4 regions of the Streptomyces sp. NPDC016851 genome follow, and region 2 is predicted to be linked to each of the others. Evidence: riboswitches for the same ligand, from Rfam matches in the RefSeq annotation. Region 2 holds a riboswitch; each other region holds the start of a gene.

Region 1 (4,432 bases), on a different contig from region 2:
GGATGTTGCCGAGGACGCTGCGGCCCACGCCGCCCGGGGTACGCCCCGCTCCGATGACGGCGACCGAGCCGGGCGCGAGCAGCCGCTGCACGGAGCGGGCCTCGGCGCGGTGCTCGCGCGCGTACTGCACGGCGAGGGAGCGGTCGGTGGGTTCGAGGTCGAACTCCAGACGGACGACGCCGTCCTCGAAGCTGCGCTTCTGGGTGTACCCGGCGTCCGTGAACACCTTGATCATCTTGTTGTTGGCGGGCAGCACCTCGGCGGCGAAGCGGCGGATGCCGCGCTCGCGGGCGACGGCGGCGATGTGCTCGAGGAGGGCGGAGGCGACGCCCCGGCCCTGATGGGCGTCCTGTACGAGGAAGGCGACCTCGGCTTCGTCGGCGGGTGCGGACGCGGGCGTTCCGTCCGCGCCGATCCGGTCGTAGCGTACGGTGGCGATGAACTCGCCGCCGACTGTGGCCGCGAGTCCCACCCGGTCCACAAAGTCGTGGTGCGTGAAGCGGTGGACGTCCTTGGCGGACAGGCGAGGGTACGGCGCGAAGAAGCGGTAGTACTTCGACTCGTCGGAGACCTGCTCGTAGAAGCTGACCAGGCGCTCGGCGTCATCAACGGTGATGGGCCGGATGCGCGCGGTGCCACCGTCGCGCAGCACCACGTCGGCTTCCCAGTGGGCGGGATACTCGTGCCGGTCCGGCGAGGTCTGCATGGGCCCCAGAGTACGTCTGGCGTCTGACAACGGCGCGAGGCAGTCTGTGGAGGGCGTCAGTCGGGTCGAGGCCGCGATCCGACGGCACCCCGGGCGGTACACCAGGACCGCTCCGGCGCAGCTTCACGTATGGGAAACTGGTCTAGACAACCCTGAAAACCGAAGGGCAGCAACACATGGCTGAGCGCCGCGTCAACGTCGGCTGGGCCGAGGGCCTCCACGCCCGCCCCGCCTCCATCTTCGTCCGAGCCGCCACGGCCGCAGGCGTCCCGGTGACGATCGCCAAGGCAGACGGCAACCCCGTCAACGCGGCCTCCATGCTGGCCGTCCTCGGCCTCGGTGCCCAGGGCGGCGAGGAGATCGTCCTCGCCTCCGACGCCGAGGGTGCGGACGCCGCCCTGGACCGGCTGGCGAAGCTGGTCTCCGAGGGTCTCGAGGAACTGCCCGAGACCGTCTGAGCATTCTTTCGCGCCTGATCCGGTACCCCCGGCCCGGCGCAACCAGAAGGGCTCGTCCGAATTCATCGGGCGAGCCCTTCGCCATTCCCGGCCACGGCCCGCCATTTCCGGTCACGGGCGGCCGCGTATTTCCCGTTCCCGGGCAACAGAAATAATCCCCCGCGAATTACCTTCTCTTTGTATACGGCTCTCGTGTTAATGCCGCAGGCTCGCCGTGTTTACGGGATGTTGCGAGTTCCTCACACGCTCGGCCCGCTCCCCGGCGGAGCCGAAACGCAGCCGGTGCGCGGCCGTCGCGCGCTCGGTGTGCAGCGCCGTGACCGCCCGCGCGCGCTCACTGTCCCCGCGCGCCACCGCGTCCACGATCGCGCCGTGCTCGGTCCAGGACTCCACGGGCCCGGCCGGCGCCTCGACGGTGTACATCCAGGCGATCTTGTGGCGGAGCTGGGTCAGCATCGAGGTCAGCGCGGGGCTGCCGGAGGCCTGTGCGAGCGTCTCGTGGAACCAGCCGCCCAGGGAGCGCAGGTCGTCGCTGTTGCCCCGGCGGGCGCGCTCCTGGCCGAGCCTGACCAGGCCGCGCAGGACCTTCAGATGGGCCTCGGTGCGGCGCTGGGCGGCGCGGGCCGCGCCGAGCGGCTCCAGCAGCAACCGCATCTCCAGCAGGTCGGCGGCCTCCTGCTCGGTGGGTTCGGCGACGCACGCGCCCGCGTGCCGCCGGGTGACCACGAAGCCCTCGGCCTCCAGGGTGCGCAGGGCCTCCCGGACGGGGACGCGCGAGACACCGTAGCGGCGGGCGAGGAGTTCCTCGGTCAGCCGGCCGCCGCGTTCGTAGACACCCGCGACGATGTCGTCCCGGATGGCCGTGCACACCGAGTGCGCCGGAATGCGCATGACCGACCTCCGTTTAATCCCCGTGAAACGTCGACGAGTGACACGTGTTCCGTGACTCTATTGCAATGAGCCGGAATTTCCGACGGCGGACCGGAATCCAGGGATATTTTTTGGACAGCCGGGCGTCACAAACGCCGAAAGCCCCGGCTCGGGGAGCCGGGGCCTCGGGAAGCGGAGTGGTACGCCGTCAGATGCTCACGCCGTGCGAGCGGAGGTAGGCGACCGGGTCGATGTCCGAGCCGTACTCGGGGCTCGTACGGGCCTCGAAGTGCAGGTGCGCACCGGTGACGTTGCCGGTCGCGCCGGACAGGCCGATCTGCTGGCCGGGGGTGACCTTCTGGCCCACCGAGACGCTGATGGACGACAGGTGGCCGTACTGGGTGTACGTGCCGTCGTTCATCTTGATCACGATCTGGTTGCCGTAGGAGCCGCCCCAGCCGGCCTCGACGACCTCGCCCATGCCGACCGCGTGGACGGAGGTGCCGCTGGCGGCGTGGAAGTCGACACCGGTGTGGCTGCCGGAGGACCACAGGCCGCTGCTGGCCTGGTAGGCGGTGGAGACGTACGAGCCGGAGATCGGGGGCACGAACGTGTTGAGGCGCTTGCGCTCGGCCTCGCGGGCGGCGCGCTCCTTGGCCTCGCGGGCCTTCTCGGCGGCCTCCTTGGCCTCCTTGGCCGCCTCGGCGGCCCGCTCGCGGGCGGCCTCCTCGGCCTTCTTCTTGGCGGCGGCCTCCTCGGCGGCCTGCTTCTGGGCGGCGGCCTGGGCGTCGATCTGCTGGGCCACGGTGTCGCCCATGGTGACGACGGGGGTGAGGCCGGTCTGCTCGACGGCGGGCTCTGCGGCGAAGGCCGGGGCGGCCACGGTGCCGATGACACCGGTGGTGGCGAGGGCCGCGACGCCCGCCGCGCGGGCGGTGCCGCGCTGCATCCGGCTGGGACGACGGTGCTTCCCGGTGGCGCGGGTGAACGCCATGGAGTGCCTGGTCCTTTCCTTCCTTCTCGCCTACCGGGTTAGCTGACGGGTTCGGAGCAGGAAGGTCTCCTACGGACCCCCTCGCGGCTCGCGCGGGCGTCCGATTCACCCCAGGGACTGCGGTGGGTCCCCGGCTCCCCTGGCTCGCGCCGTACGGGGACTCGGCGATGACTGTCCGGTGCCGCGGGTGCGGCGCACTGCCTGACGAACAGCCCGGACGAACCTAAGCGGGGCCACTTTCAATTCCCAAACGGATCCCGGTTTTTGTAGCGCATCCCACAGGGCAGACAGGCAACCTCCGCACCAATTCGGGCATAAAGGAGCCCTGGTGCCTTAGAAGACAACCAGGGCCCCTGCGCGCGTGTGCTCCTACTCGGCGGCGACGACCGAGACTTCGCCGATGCCCAGGGCCTCGACCGGGCCCTTGATCTGCGCCGCGTCACCGACGAGCACGGTCACCAGCCGGTCCACCGGGAAGGCGCTGACGGCCGCCGCGGTGGCCTCCACGGTGCCGGTCGCGGCGAGCTGCCGGTACAGCGTGGCCTGGAAGTCGTCGGGCAGGTGCTGCTCGACCTGGTCGGCCAGCGTGCTCGCGACGGCCGCCGCCGTCTCGTACTTCAGCGGCGCCACGCCGACCAGGTTCTGCACGGCGACGTCCCGCTCGGCGTCGGTCAGCCCCTCGGCGGCGAGCGTGCGCAGCACCGTCCAGAGGTCCTGGAGGGCGGGGCCGGTGTTGGGCGTGTCCACGGAGCCGCTGATGGCGAGCATCGCGGCACCGGTCCCGTCCGGGGCGGACCTGAGGACCTGGCCGAACGCCCGCACCCCGTAGGTGTAGCCCTTCTCCTCGCGCAGCACGCGGTCCAGGCGGGAGGTGAGGGTGCCGCCGAGGCAGTACGTGCCGAGCACCTGCGCGGGCCACACGCGGTCGTGCCGGTCCGGGCCGATCCGGCCGATCAGCAGCTGCGTCTGTACGGCGCCGGGGCGGTCCACGATGACGACCCTGCCCGTGTCGTCGGCCGTCACCGGCGGCACCGGGCGCGGCTCGGCCGCGGAGCCGGTCCAGGCGCCCAGCGTGTCGCCGAGCAGGGCGTCGAGGTCGATGCCGGTGAGGTCGCCGACGACCACGACCGTGGCCGTGGCGGGCCTGACGTGCCTCTCGTAGAAGGCGCGTACGGCCGCGGAGTCGATCGCTACGACCGTCTCCTCGGTGCCCTGGCGGGGCCGCGACATGCGCGAGTCCGACGGGAACAGCTCCTTGGAGAGCTCCTTGGCGGCACGGCGGGCGGGGTTGGCCAGCTCGTGCGGGATCTCGTCGAGGCGGTTGCGGACCAGCCGCTCGACCTCGCTGTCCGCGAACGCGGGGGCCCTCAGGGCGTCGGCGACCAGGCCGAGCCCCTTGGCGAG
Region 2 (4,432 bases):
CCCAGGCTCACCGGCGCGACGGTCTACAGCAGCCTGGAACCCTGCGCCCGCCGGGCCTCCCGCCCCGCACCCTGCGCCCGGCTGATCCTCGACGCGGGCGTACGACGCGTGGTCACGGCCTGGCGTGAGCCGGACACCTTCGTGGCGGACGCCGACGGCAGCGGCCTGCTGGCGGCCGGGGGAGTGGAGGTCCTCGTCCTCCCGGAGCACGAGGAGCGCGCCAAGGCCCCGAACCGCCACCTGACGCACTGAGCGCGGGCCGATCGGCCCAACAGATCCTGCGGCCCGGCCGCCTCACGGGTCACGCTGCCTCCAGGGCCGGTACGACAGCGCGGAGGCAGCGGGCATGCGGGCAGCGGGAAGACGACGTACGGCAGCGCTCCTGCTCACCGCGCTCGCCCTCTTCGCCTCCTCGTGCGGAGCGGTCGACGCGGACACTCCCGCCCACGGCCCGGCCCTGCCCGCCGACGCCCCCTTCACCCACCCCGGCGTCCTCGTCGACAGGGACCGGCTGGACGCCGTACGCGAGCACGTCACCGCCGGGAAGCAGCCCTGGCTGAAGGCGTACCTCGACATGCGGGACAGCAGGTACGGCTCGTACCGGTACCGGGCCGAGCCGTACGGGACCGTCGTCTGCCCGGCCGGTGACCTGGAGGGCCGGGGCTGTGCCGAGGAGCGCGCGGACGCCCTGGCCGCCTACACCCAGGCCCTCCTCTTCACCGTCACCGGCAAGCGGCGGCACGCCGGGAAGGCCCGGCAGATCATGGACGCCTGGTCGGCCACGCTGCGCCGGCATGCCGGAGAGAACGCCCCGTTGCAGGCCGGCTGGACCGGGTCGGTCTGGGCCAGGGCCGCGGAGATCGTGCGGCACACCCCGGGCGCCGGCTGGCCCGCCGAGCGCGTGCGGCGCTTCGAGCGCATGCTGCGCACGGCCCATCTCCCCGAAGTCGCCGTCACCGACCCGGACTTCACCGGGAGCTGGGACCTGGTGGCGACCGACGCGGTCATCGCCATCGCCGTCTTCCTCGACGACCACCGGGCCTTCGGCCACGCCCTGGAGCGCTTCCGGGAACGCGTGCCCGCCTACTTCTACCTGGAGAAGGACGGCCCCGCTCCGCTCACCGTGCCCGGCTCCGGCCTCGCCACGCCGCGGCGGACGACGGCGTACTGGTCCGGGCAGGCCACGTACCGGGACGGTGTCGCCCAGGAGACCTGCCGCAGCTTCCGGCACGTCGGTGTCTCGCTCGCCGCCACCGCCCACATCGCCGAGACGGCCCGGCACCAGGGCGTCGACCTCTACGGCGAGGCCGAGGACCGGCTGGTGGCCGCGCTCGCCCTGCACGCCCGTCACCAGCGGGGCGATTCCGTGCCCGGGTGGCTGTGCGGCGGCCGGATCAAGGGGAGACTCGGGCCGCACCTGGAGGTCGCCCTCAACCACCTGGAGGGCCGCCTCGGCCGGTCCGTCCCGGCCGCGCACGCACTGGCCGTGCGCACCCGGCCCGCCGGCACCGACGGCCTGTTCACCGCCTGGGAGACCCTCACCCACGCGGGCGACCCGGACCGCTGAGCACCGGGTGTGCGCGAGCGGTCCCGCGGATGGCGTACACTGGAGTCACAACGACGCGGGGTGGAGCAGCTCGGTAGCTCGCTGGGCTCATAACCCAGAGGTCGCAGGTTCAAATCCTGTCCCCGCTACTGAAGGCCGAGGGCCGGAATCCGAAAGGGTTCCGGCCCTCGGTTTTTTTCCTGGGTTCTCCATTACCGCCGACATTACTGTCGGTGAGTGAAGCACGCCGCTCCGCATCACAACTGACACACCGTCAAAACCCGTGAGTCACTTGCGTGGTGGTCAACTCGCCCGTTTTGGGCTGGTCGTGGCAGGTTGGTCCGCACGAAAAAGGTTAATGATCAAGCGGAATCGCTGGAATACCCACCGCGCGTCTATTAACGTTCGATAACGCAGCGCGGTCGTCCCAGCCGTCACAGAAGGCGGCTCCGTGCGCACGCGCCGAATCCTGAAAGGGAACCGGGGAACCACCACTTGGGGTGAATCGAGCGGATGCCGCCGTGGAAGCACGGCCGGTATACGCGCGTAGGAGACCTTCCTGCTCCGAACCCGTCAGCTAACCCGGTAGGCGAGAAGGAAGGAAAGGAGTACGCCCACGTGGCGTCCAACCGGCCTGCCCCCGCGGCCCCGTCCGCGCCGAACCAGCGCGACACCGAAACCTTCGGCTACGGCGGTCACCACACCGACGAGGGCCCGTTCCAGGAATGGAACCCCACCGCGGAGTCCATCCGCCCCATCCGTGGCCGGCATCGCGTCACCAAGCAGCGCGGCGGAGGCCTCGCGCGCAGCTCCACCGTCCTCGGCGTCGGCGTCATAGCCGCCGTGGGCGCGGGCGGCATGGCCAGCGCCCAGACCGGCAAGCCGCCGGTGTCGATCTCCGTCCCGGATCTGCCCTCGGTGGGTTCCCTCATCTCGGACGACGACACCCCCGAAGGCTCCGCCACTCCGCTCAGCGACCTCACCACGGCGTCCGCCGACACCGAGCAGGGCACCTCCGGCGCCGGTGAGGCACTGCGCGCCCGGATCATGGCGCAGGTCGAGCACCAGCAGGAACAGATCGAGACCAAGGCCGCGCAGGACGCCGCCGAAGCCGCCCGGAAGGCGGCCGCGGAGGCCGCCGCCAAGGCCGAGAAGGAAGCCAAGGCCAAGGCCGCCGAAGCCAAGAGGAAGGCGGAGGAGGAGGCCCGGAAGAAGGCCGAGGCCGAGCGGCTCGCCGCCCTCGCCAAGCAGTACACGCTGCCGACCTCCGCGTACACCATCACCTCGACCTTCGGTCAGGCCGGCGCCTACTGGTCCTCCGGCTACCACACCGGCCTCGACTTCGCCGCCCCCACGGGCACGCCGATCAAGGCGGTGCACAGCGGCACCATCACCGAGGCGGGCTGGAACGGCTCCTACGGCTACAAGACGGTCCTGACCCTCGATGACGGCACGGAGATCTGGTACGCGCACCAGTCGTCCATCGGCGTCAGCGTCGGCCAGAAGGTCAGCACGGGCGACGTCATCGGCCGCGTGGGCGCGACCGGCAACGTCACCGGGGCGCATCTGCACCTCGAGGTCCACACCGGTGGCTCCAGCAACGGCATCGACCCGCTCGCGTGGCTGCGGGGCAAGGGCCTGAGCATCTGAGCGACGGCGGCGTTTGCGGTCTCGTGCGGGTCTCGTACGGGGGTTTCGTGCGGGGGGTTCGTGCGGGGCCGTTTACGGGAGTTTTGCGTCCGCTGTGGAATGAGCCTCCCCCGCACGGCCGTTGACACGGAGCATGACTTCTCTTCGCAAGCTCGGCTCCTCCGACCTCGAGGTCTTCCCGCTCGCCCTCGGCGGCAACGTCTTCGGCTGGACCGCGGACGAGGCCCAGTCGTTCGCCGTCCTCGACGCGTACACCGCCGCGGGCGGCAACTTCGTCGACTCCGCCGACGTCTACTCGGCGTGGGTGGACGGCAACCAGGGCGGAGAGTCCGAGACCGTCCTCGGCAAGTGGCTGACGTCGCGCGGCAACCGCGCGGACGTCGTCGTCGCCACGAAGGTCAGCCAGCACCCCGAGTTCCAGGGCCTGTCCGCCGCCAACATCAAGGCCGCCGCCGACGCCTCGCTGCGGCGCCTCGGCACCGACTACATCGACCTGTACTACACCCACTACGACAAGCCCGACGTGCCGGTGGAGGAGATCATCGGCGCGCTCGACGAACTCGTGACGGCCGGGAAGGTGCGGCACATCGCCGCCTCCAACATCTCCGCGGAGCGGCTGCGGGCCTCCCTGGAGTTCTCCGACCGCGAGGGGCTCGCCCGGTACGTCGCCCTCCAGCCCCACTACAACCTGGTCTCCCGCGACACCTACGAGGGCGAGCTCCAGGACCTCGCCGCGCGGACCGGCCTGGCGGCCGTCCCGTACTACGCGCTCGCGTCGGGCTTCCTGACCGGCAAGTACCGGCCCGGTACCAGCGTCGACAGCGCGCGGGCGGGCGGTGCCGCCCAGCACCTTCAGACCGAGCGTGGCCGCCGGGTCCTCGACGCCCTCGACGAGATCGCCGCGGCCCATGACGTCCCCGTCGCCACGGTCGCCCTCGCCTGGCTCGCGGCCCAGCCGACGGTGGTGGCGCCGATCGCGTCCGCGCGGACGGTGGAGCAGCTGCCCGCGCTGATCGGGGTCGGGGAGCTGACGCTGACGGAGGCGGAGGTCGGGCGGCTCGCGGAGGCTTCGGCCTGAGGGGTTCCGACCGGGGCCGATTGGGGGGGGCGGCTACGACCGGTACGGGTTGTACGCGGGGTACGGGATCTCGTACGAGGGGTACGGCGTCGGCATCTCGTACGTGGGGTACGGCGTCGGCGTATGTGTCGGCGTATGTGTATGTGTCGGCGTATGTG
Region 3 (4,432 bases), on a different contig from region 2:
CGCCCTTGCCGTCCGCGAGGATCGCGCGCAGCTGGTCCAGGTCGCCGTCGCGCACCATCTTCCAGAACTCGGCGCCGTCGGCGGGGTCGCTCAGCGGCAGGTTCACATTGCGCACGCCCGGCAGCTCGACGTCCGGCCCTTCGAGCTTCTGGTCGGCCGCGTTGCGGAAGTCGAAGATCGTGTGCAGGCCCAGGGTGGTCAGGAAGGCGGCGTCCTCCCCGGTCGCATGGGCGAGGTGTCCGCTGCGGAACAGCACCCCCTGCCGCACCCGCCGTCCGTCCACGGTCGGAAGTCCGCCCACATCACGGAAGTTGCGCACTCCGGCCAGCTCGGGCTCGGTCGACGGGACCTGCTGTGTCACGAGGGCTCCTCCCCTTCGGCGCCGCCGGCGCGGCTCGTCGACGGGCACCACTCGACGATACGACATGCCTGCCTGGGGCAATGAGTTGTCCACAGGCGTTGCCGGGAGCCCCCACGGACCTTGATGATGTCGGAGCCTGGTCGCCCCTGGTCGGGCTTGTTCGAATCTGTGAGGCCTTGATGCTGGACATCTCCGAAGACGGTCGTACATGGGTCCTCTCCGGGCCGGCCAGCAGCTACGCCGTCCATGTCACCGACCGGGACGAACTGCTGCACCTGCACTGGGGGCCCCGGATCGCCCTCGCGGACGCCGAGGCCCTCGCCGTCAGCCCGCTGCCGGACTACTGGCCCTTCGAGTCACCGCTCGACGGACGCGAGGAGTATCCGGTCGAGGGCGGCCCCCGTTTCACCCGGCCCGCCCTGTCCGTCCGCACCGGCGAGCGGCGCGGCACGGAGTGGGCCTACGAGGGCCATGACACCGAGGACGGGGAGCTGCGGCTGCGCTTCCGCGACGGCGACCTGGCCATCACGCTGCACTACCGGATGCGCTCCGCGACGGACGTCGTCGAACGCCGGGTGACCCTCGACAACCGCGGACCCGCCGTCGAGGTGCTGCGCGCCGACTCCGCCACCTGGACCCTGCCCGACCGCGACTCCTGGCGGCTGTCCCAGCTGCACGGCCGCTGGGGTGCCGAGTCCCGGCTGGAGCGCTCCGACCTCACCCACGGCGAGAGGGTCATCGGCAGCCGCCGCGGCCACACCGGTCACCAGCACCTGCCGTGGGTCGCGCTCGACACCGACGCGACCGAGGAGCACGGCGAGGTCTACGCATGCGCCCTGGGCTGGTCCGGGTCATGGCGGATCGCCGTGGCCCAGCTCCCGGACGCACGCGTGCAGATCACCGGCGGGGCCGGCTACGACGAATCGGGCCTGCTGATGCTGGGCACGGGGGAGTCGTACACGACTCCCGTCTTCGCCGGGCTCTGGAGCGACGGCGGGCACGGCGGGGCCAGCCGCGCCTGGCACGCCTATCAGCGGACGTACGTGATCCCGGACGCGGACCAGGACCGGCCGGTGCTGTTCAACTCGTGGGAGGCCACCGAGTTCGACATCTCCGAGGAGCAGCAGCGGGCGCTCGCCGAGCGGGCCGCCGCCATGGGTGTCGAGCTGTTCGTGGTCGACGACGGGTGGTTCGGGACGCGCACCAGTGACCGTGCCGGACTCGGCGACTGGGCCCCCAACCCCGACCGCTTCCCGGGCGGCCTGAAGCCGCTCGCCGAGCACGTGCACGGCCTCGGCATGCAGTTCGGCATCTGGGTCGAGCCGGAGATGGTCAACCCGGACAGCGAGCTGTACCGCGCGCACCCGGACTGGGTGCAGTACCAACCGGGACGAAAGCGGACGGAGTTCCGCAATCAGCTCGTACTGAACCTCGCCCGCGAGGACGTCCAGGAGTACCTCTGGGAGCAGCTCGACGGGCTCCTCTCCAGCGCGCCGATCGACTACGTCAAGTGGGACTTCAACCGCTGCTTCACCGACGCCGGGTGGCCGGACGACTCCTACCCGCAGCGGCTCTGGGTCGACCACGTGCACGCCCTGTACGCCCTGCTGGACCGGCTGCGGGCCGCCCACCCCGGGGTGGCCTTCGAGTCCTGCTCGGGCGGCGGCGGCCGGATCGACCTCGGTGTGCTCGGCCGTACGGACCAGGTGTGGACCTCGGACAACACCGACCCGCTCGACCGGCTCGCCATCCAGCACGGCTTCAGCCAGATCCACCCGGCCCGGGTCATGGCCGCCTGGGTCACCGACAGCCCGAACGCCATGCTCAACCAGCGGGCCAGCTCCCTGAGGTTCCGGTTCGTCAGCGCCATGGCCGGGGTGCTCGGGGTCGGCGGTGACCTCACCCGGTGGACGGAGGAGGAGCTCGCCGAGGCGCGGGACTGGGTGGAGCTCTACAAGGAGATCCGGCCCGTGGTGCAGCGCGGCGACCTGTACCGGCTGCGCCCGCCGGAGGGCGGCCTGAGCGCCGTTCAGTACGTCCTCGGCGAGGAGACCGTCGTCCTCGCCTGGCTCCAGGCGCAGCGCTACGGCGAGCCCGTTCCGGCGCTCCGGTTGCGGGGTCTCGACCCGGCGGCGTCGTACGAATGCCGCGAAACGGGCGAAGTTCACCGGGGAGCCGTGCTGCTCCATCACGGGCTGCGGGTCGGTCTGCGCGGCGATCTGGACGCCACCGTGGTCCGGCTTAAGCGCAAGTAGCCCTTCTGTCCGAATAGGGAGCGCTTCGACTGTTTAGGTATAACGTGCCCCGGCTGTAAAGGAGATGAGGCCGGGGTGCGTGAGCATCGTCATATTCGTGACGATGTGTTGTTGCCATGTGCACGTAATTCCGGCGTTATTCAGGGAGATTGCGGGAGGCTGGAGATCGGTAATCCACGCTCCGTGACGGAAAAAATGTCGGCGCGTCAAGAAAAAGGCCGTCACAGGCAACCGCGAGCTTGTCCCTTTGCGTCCTGGTCGCTTACGTTCCCCACCAATCCGGACGGACGCCTAATCCTGCCGCCGCCCGGAGCCCGCACACACTGACCCGACGTACGGCAGGAGCGGGGGACCCACAGGTAAGACGCCTGTTCCGGTTCCCGGAACGGCTTGGGGTTAAGCCGCGCCTCGGCGCGGCCGGGCATCTCCAGTCCGAACCCGACAGCTCACCTCGCAGGCGACGGAGAGGAATTCGCCATGCCCGCGAAGGGTAAGCATCGCCGCCCGAAGTCCCAGCGTTTCACCCGCTCCATCGCCGTCGCCGGAACCGGTGGGGCCGCTCTCGCCCTTCCGCTCATGGGGGCCACCGGCGCCCACGCCGCCACCCCGCAGTCGGCTCCGGAAAAGGCCGTCCAGTCCGCGCCGGCCGCCGAGAAGAAGGCCACCGAAAAGGCCACGGGCGCCCGCTCGTACACCGTGCGGGCCGGTGACTACCTCGCGAAGATCGCCGACGAGCAGAACGTCGACGGCGGCTGGAAGAAGCTCTACTCGGACAACCGTGACGCCATCGGTGACGACCCGTCGCTGATCCACCCGGGGCTGAAGCTGGCGGTCGGCAAGAAGGCGGCGGCGAGCGAGTCCCCGGCCCCGTCGAAGGCCTCGGCCTCCAAGCCCTCGAAGTCCTCGGCCTCGAAGTCGTCCGCCGCCGAGTCGCCCTCGAAGCCGGCCGCCGCCAAGCCCGCCGCCGCGACCTCCAGCGGCTACAGCGCCCCGGTGGACGGTGCCACCGTCGGCACCCCGTACCGGATGTCCGGCAGCATGTGGTCCAGCGGCTACCACACGGGTGTCGACTTCGTCGTCCCGACGGGCACCTCGCTCAAGGCCGTCGGCGCGGGCACGGTCGTCTCCGCCGGGTGGGGCGGCGCGTACGGCAACCAGGTCGTCATCAGGCTGAACGACGGCAGCTACGCGCAGTACGCCCACCTGTCCTCGCTCTCCGTCTCGGCCGGCCAGACCGTGAGCGCCGGGCAGCAGATCGGCCTGTCCGGCGCCACCGGCAACGTGACCGGACCGCACCTGCACTTCGAGATCCGCACCACGCCGGACTACGGCTCGGACGTGGACCCGGTCGCCTTCCTGCGCTCGCACGGCGTCTCCGTCGGCTGACCGACCGCGTCACCACCTGCCTGACACGCGACCGAAGGCCGGACCCCGATCCCCGGGTCCGGCCTTCGGTGTGCGCGCACCTTCCGACCGTCCCAAGGGATCGACAGCGGGCGGCAGTTGGGACACAGTGATCCCGTCCGGAGCGCAAGCGCTTTCTGGAGCCTTCCAGGCGGATCCCCAAGGAGACCTGTCCCGTGCCGACCACTCGCAGAGCGTTCGCAACCCTGGCCGCCGGAGCCGCCGCGGCGGCCCTCGTCCCGACGGGCACCGCCCACGCCGCGCCCCGGCACCGCCGCCTCATCGCCCGGGACGACTTCTGTCACGGTCTCGCCCAGTGGGCTACCGAACTCCAGAACGGTGGCACCGTCACCGCGTCCCGTGGCGTTCTGGAGATCGACGTGCCGAGCGGGGCGACCGTATGGTTCAGGCA
Region 4 (4,432 bases), on a different contig from region 2:
CTGCGAGCGGCGGCCCGCGCGTACCGGGACGCGATCAGGGAAGCGGAGCAGGGCTGAGACCGGCCGGGCAGGCGCAAGGGGCGGAGCAGGGCTGAGATCGGCCGGGGGCAGACACGAGAGGCGGAGCAGGGCTGAGATCGGCCGGGGCAGGCGCAAGGGGCGGAGCAGGGCTGAGACCGGCCGGGCAGGCGCAAGGGGCGGAGCAGGGCTGAGATCGGCCGGGGGCAGACACAAGAGGCGGAGCAGGGCTGAGATCGGCCGGGGGCAGACCCAAGGGGCGGAGTAGCGCTGAGATCGGCCGGGCGCAGACATAAGAGGCGAAGGGTGGCTGAGACCGGCCAGGGGCAGGGCACAGGGGGGGAGAACGGCTGAGACCGGCCGGGTCAGGGCCGGGCAGGGAGGCGGAGGACCGCTGGGACCGGCCGAGGGAGGGGAGGGGGGCGGGAGCCGGATACCGTCGGGGAGTGACCGACCAGCCCCAGCCCAGCACCCCGGCCGCCGCTCCCGACCTCTTCACCTGGGAGTTCGCGAGCAACCCCTACCCCGCCTACGCCTGGCTCCGCGAGCACGCCCCCGTGCACCGGACCAAGCTGCCCAGCGGCGTGGAGGCCTGGCTGGTCACGCGGTATGCAGACGCCAAGCAAGCGCTCGCCGACCACCGGCTCTCCAAGAACCCCGCGCATCACGACGAGCCCGCGCACGCCAAGGGCAAGACCGGGATCCCCGGCGAGCGCAAGGCCGAGCTGATGACGCATCTGCTCAACATCGACCCGCCGGACCACACCCGGCTGCGGCGGCTCGTCTCCAAGGCGTTCACGCCCCGCCGGGTCGCCGAGTTCGCGCCGCGGGTGCAGGAGCTCACCGACACCCTCATCGACGGGTTCGCGCGGAAGGGGTCCGCCGACCTCATCCACGAGTTCGCGTTCCCGCTCCCCATCTACGCCATCTGCGACCTGCTCGGCGTCCCCCGCGAGGACCAGGACGACTTCCGCGACTGGGCGGGGATGATGATCCGTCATCAGGGCGGGCCCAGGGGCGGCGTGGCGCGGTCCGTGAAGAAGATGCGCGGCTACCTCGCCGACCTCATCCACCGCAAGCGGGAGGCGCTGCCCGACGAGCCCGCCCCCGGCGAGGACCTCATCTCCGGCCTCATCCGCGCCTCCGACCACGGTGAGCACCTCACGGAGAACGAGGCCGCGGCCATGGCCTTCATCCTTCTGTTCGCCGGCTTCGAAACGACCGTGAACCTGATCGGCAACGGCACCTACGCCCTGCTCACCCACCCCGAGCAGCGCGCACGCCTCCAGGCGTCCCTCGCCGCCGGGGAGACCGGCCTCCTGGAGACCGGCGTCGAGGAACTCCTGCGCTTCGACGGCCCCGTCGAACTCGCCACCTGGCGGTTCGCCACCCAGCCCCTCACCATCGGCGGGCAGCAGATCGCGCCCGGCGACCCGGTCCTCGTCGTCCTGGCCGCCGCGGACCGGGACCCGGAGCGGTTCGCCGGTCCGGACGTGCTCGACCTCGCCCGCCGCGACAACCAGCACCTCGGTTACGGCCACGGCATCCACTACTGCCTCGGCGCCCCGCTCGCCCGTCTGGAGGGCCAGACCGCGCTCGCCACGCTTCTCACCCGCCTCCCGGACCTGCGGCTGGCGGCGGATCCGGCCGAGCTGAGATGGCGCGGCGGCCTCATCATGCGCGGGCTGCGCACGCTGCCGGTGGAGTTCTCACCGGCTAAACATGACACGCCGTCAGACCTGTGATCTTCACGTGATCTGCGCGGCATGAACTTGTGACAAGTGATCGTCTGCCGATACGTTCACCCATCATCAGCGCGGCCCGGGGGACCCTGCGCCGCGCCGGTCACTGCTGTCTCGCGAAAGGTCTCCGTATGCTCTCCGGGAACGGTCGGCACCGTCGCCCCCGCCAGGCTCCGGCTCTCCTCGTCGCGGCCGGGGTCACCGGCTCCGCCATCGCGATCCCGCTCCTCGGAGCCTCCGGTGCCAGCGCGGCCGACGGCACGACCTGGGACCGGGTCGCGGACTGCGAGACCGGCGGCGCCTGGAGCCAGAACAGCGGCAACGGATACTTCGGCGGCCTCCAGTTGTCCCAGGAGGACTGGGAGAACCACGGCGGCCTCGACTACGCCCCGAGTGCCGACCTGGCCAGCCGCTCCCAGCAGATAGCCGTGGCCGAGAGAATCCTCGCCGACCAGGGGGTCGGCGCCTGGCGCACCTGCGGTCTGCTCTCCGGCCTCGAACAGGACAAGGGCTCGGACACGTCCGACTCGTCCGCTCCGACGGACTCACCCGGACTGCTCGACTCCTCCGAGTCGGACGAAACCACCAACTCCGACAAGTCGCCTGATTCTGCCGATCCCTCGACGGAGCAGTCACAGGAGCAGTCGCAGGAGCAGTCCCCGGACCAGTCGCAGGACCAGTCACGGGATCAGTCGCAGGACCAGGAGCCCGGCAGCTCCCCGTCGCCCACTCCGGAGCGTGACGAGCCCGCCAAGTCGCCACAGGACGACCGCTCTTCAGCCCCGTCCGACACCACTTCCGGCCGCCACCGCGGCCCCAGCGCCGACGAGGACGCCAAGGCCGAGGACGGCCGTTCCTCCGGCTCCGCCGGACGGCACGCCTCGCGCGACGGCGAGGCCGCCCGGGAGGCGACGGACGGCTCCTACACCGTCCGCCCCGGCGACAGCCTCTGGTCCATCGCGAACTCTCTTGATGTCAGCGGCGGATGGCGCGCGCTCTACGTCGGGAACGAGACGGCCGTCGGCACCGACCCGAACCTCATCCGCCCCGGTCAGAAGCTCACGGTAGGGGTCGAAGCGGACGAGCGGTAGCCGGTGGGGCAGTACGGAAACGGGGGTGGAAGTCACCCCGAAACCGTGCGAGTTCACGTCACCGTTCGCGGCTAATGTCCCTTATCGGTGCGGTGAGAGATAGATCTCAGAAGCCCTGATCGTCTTTGAAATTCCGCGGATCGCATGTCTACGGTCATGACCGCTCGTCACCACGAGCCCCGGCTGCCGCAACGCCGAATCCTGCCAGCGGCCGCACGGGAACAGTCGTCGCGTCAAGCGCCGTAGGCAGGAGCGGGGGACCCAAGGTAAGTGCCCTACCGGCCGGTTGTGCCGGAAGGGCTTGGGGTGAAGCCGCGTCCCGGGAGGGACGCGGCCGGGCAACTCAACCGGCCCGAACCCGACAGCTCACCTCGTAGGCGTCGGTGAGGGGATCTCTCCATGCTGTTTTCCGGCAAGGGCACGCACCGCCGTCCGTCCAAGGCCTCTCGGGTCATCGCCATCGCCGGTGTCACCGGTGCCGCCGTCGCCGCCCCGCTGATGGCGGCCGGCAACGCCTCCGCCGCCACCGCCTCCGAGTGGGACGCCGTCGCCCAGTGCGAGTCCGGCGGCAACTGGTCCATCAACACCGGCAACGGCTACTACGGCGGTCTGCAGTTCTCCGCCTCCACCTGGTCCGGCTACGGCGGCACGAAGTACGCCTCCACCGCCGACCAGGCCACCAAGTCCCAGCAGATCGAGATCGCCGAGAAGGTCCTCGCGAGCCAGGGCAAGGGTGCCTGGCCGGTCTGCGGCAAGGGCCTGTCGAGCGCCGGCTACAGCGGCGGCTCCGAGCAGAGCAGCGGCTCCACCGAGACCCGCCAGACCGAGCAGCAGCCGGCCTCCCGCTCCGACGAGCGCCCGGCCCAGACCCAGAAGACCCAGAAGACCGTCACCACCCCGACCGGCAAGAAGGTCAAGAAGGGCGACGGCGAGTACAAGGTCGTCAAGGGCGACACCCTCAGCTCCATCGCGACCGAGGAGAAGGTCGAGGGCGGCTGGGAGAAGCTGTTCGAGCTGAACAAGGACATCATCACGGACGCCAACCTGATCTACCCGGGCCAGCAGCTGCACCTGAAGTAAGCAGCGGCCCACCCCCGTCCCCACGGGCTCCCCGCCCCGGTGCGTCATCCCCCGTGCGCACCGGGGCGGGGTTTTTTCTGCCGGTCTTTTCTGCCGGTCTTTGCGAACCGGCTTTGTTCCGTTCGGAAACAATTTACTCTCGGTTCTGTCCATGGGGTGGGCGACCCGGTGGCCGATCGCCCGGAGCCGGTTAGGCTCATGTCGCGAGCCACCGCGGCCCGCGCCTCGCCGGGTCCCCGCGGCCCGCGTACCCGCGTCACATGAAGAAGGAGATGCTCGTGCCGTCCATCGACGTCGTCGTAGCCCGGGAAATCCTGGACTCCCGAGGCAACCCCACGGTCGAGGTCGAGGTCGGCCTCGACGACGGCAGCACCGGTCGTGCCGCCGTCCCGTCCGGCGCCTCCACGGGCGCCTTCGAGGCCATCGAGCTGCGCGACGGCGACTCGAACCGCTACCTCGGCAAGGGTGTGGAGAAGGCCGTCCTCGCGGTCATCGAGCAGA

What was found. A riboswitch is a leader RNA that binds a small molecule or an ion and turns the genes downstream of it on or off. The one in region 2 is predicted to bind cyclic di-AMP.
Region 1: it holds a riboswitch for cyclic di-AMP, as region 2 does, so the genes downstream of both, ACZ3I3_RS14080 (M23 family metallopeptidase) here and ACZ3I3_RS20375 (M23 family metallopeptidase) in region 2, are expected to answer to the same signal.
Region 3: it holds a riboswitch for cyclic di-AMP, as region 2 does, so the genes downstream of both, ACZ3I3_RS18455 (M23 family metallopeptidase) here and ACZ3I3_RS20375 (M23 family metallopeptidase) in region 2, are expected to answer to the same signal.
Region 4: it holds a riboswitch for cyclic di-AMP, as region 2 does, so the genes downstream of both, ACZ3I3_RS09545 (transglycosylase family protein) here and ACZ3I3_RS20375 (M23 family metallopeptidase) in region 2, are expected to answer to the same signal.

What each region holds. Positions count from the first base shown of each region.
Region 1 is NZ_JBVHEP010000007.1:217,844-222,275, forward strand. Features, by position in the region: gene ACZ3I3_RS14065 (bifunctional acetate--CoA ligase family protein/GNAT family N-acetyltransferase) at 1-706, opposite strand, end outside; gene ACZ3I3_RS14070 (HPr family phosphocarrier protein) at 883-1,164, shown strand; gene ACZ3I3_RS14075 (GntR family transcriptional regulator) at 1,360-2,055, opposite strand; gene ACZ3I3_RS14080 (M23 family metallopeptidase) at 2,243-3,028, opposite strand; cyclic di-AMP (ydaO/yuaA leader) riboswitch at 3,042-3,205, opposite strand; gene ACZ3I3_RS14085 (M16 family metallopeptidase) at 3,398-4,432, opposite strand, start outside.
Region 2 is NZ_JBVHEP010000012.1:21,516-25,947, reverse strand. Features, by position in the region: gene ACZ3I3_RS20390 (dihydrofolate reductase family protein) at 1-252, shown strand, start outside; gene ACZ3I3_RS20385 (alginate lyase family protein) at 347-1,567, shown strand; tRNA gene ACZ3I3_RS20380 (tRNA-Met) at 1,622-1,695, shown strand; cyclic di-AMP (ydaO/yuaA leader) riboswitch at 1,997-2,153, shown strand; gene ACZ3I3_RS20375 (M23 family metallopeptidase) at 2,165-3,196, shown strand; gene ACZ3I3_RS20370 (aldo/keto reductase) at 3,330-4,274, shown strand; gene ACZ3I3_RS20365 (PrsW family intramembrane metalloprotease) at 4,308-4,432, opposite strand, start outside.
Region 3 is NZ_JBVHEP010000010.1:215,955-220,386, forward strand. Features, by position in the region: gene ACZ3I3_RS18445 (tyrosine-protein phosphatase) at 1-361, opposite strand, end outside; gene ACZ3I3_RS18450 (alpha-galactosidase) at 541-2,616, shown strand; cyclic di-AMP (ydaO/yuaA leader) riboswitch at 2,928-3,089, shown strand; gene ACZ3I3_RS18455 (M23 family metallopeptidase) at 3,094-4,002, shown strand; gene ACZ3I3_RS18460 (DUF6250 domain-containing protein) at 4,197-4,432, shown strand, end outside.
Region 4 is NZ_JBVHEP010000004.1:385,676-390,107, forward strand. Features, by position in the region: gene ACZ3I3_RS09530 (nucleoside triphosphate pyrophosphohydrolase) at 1-57, shown strand, start outside; gene ACZ3I3_RS09535 (cytochrome P450 family protein) at 465-1,763, shown strand; gene ACZ3I3_RS09540 (transglycosylase family protein) at 1,892-2,851, shown strand; cyclic di-AMP (ydaO/yuaA leader) riboswitch at 3,080-3,246, shown strand; gene ACZ3I3_RS09545 (transglycosylase family protein) at 3,251-3,931, shown strand; gene eno (phosphopyruvate hydratase) at 4,210-4,432, shown strand, end outside.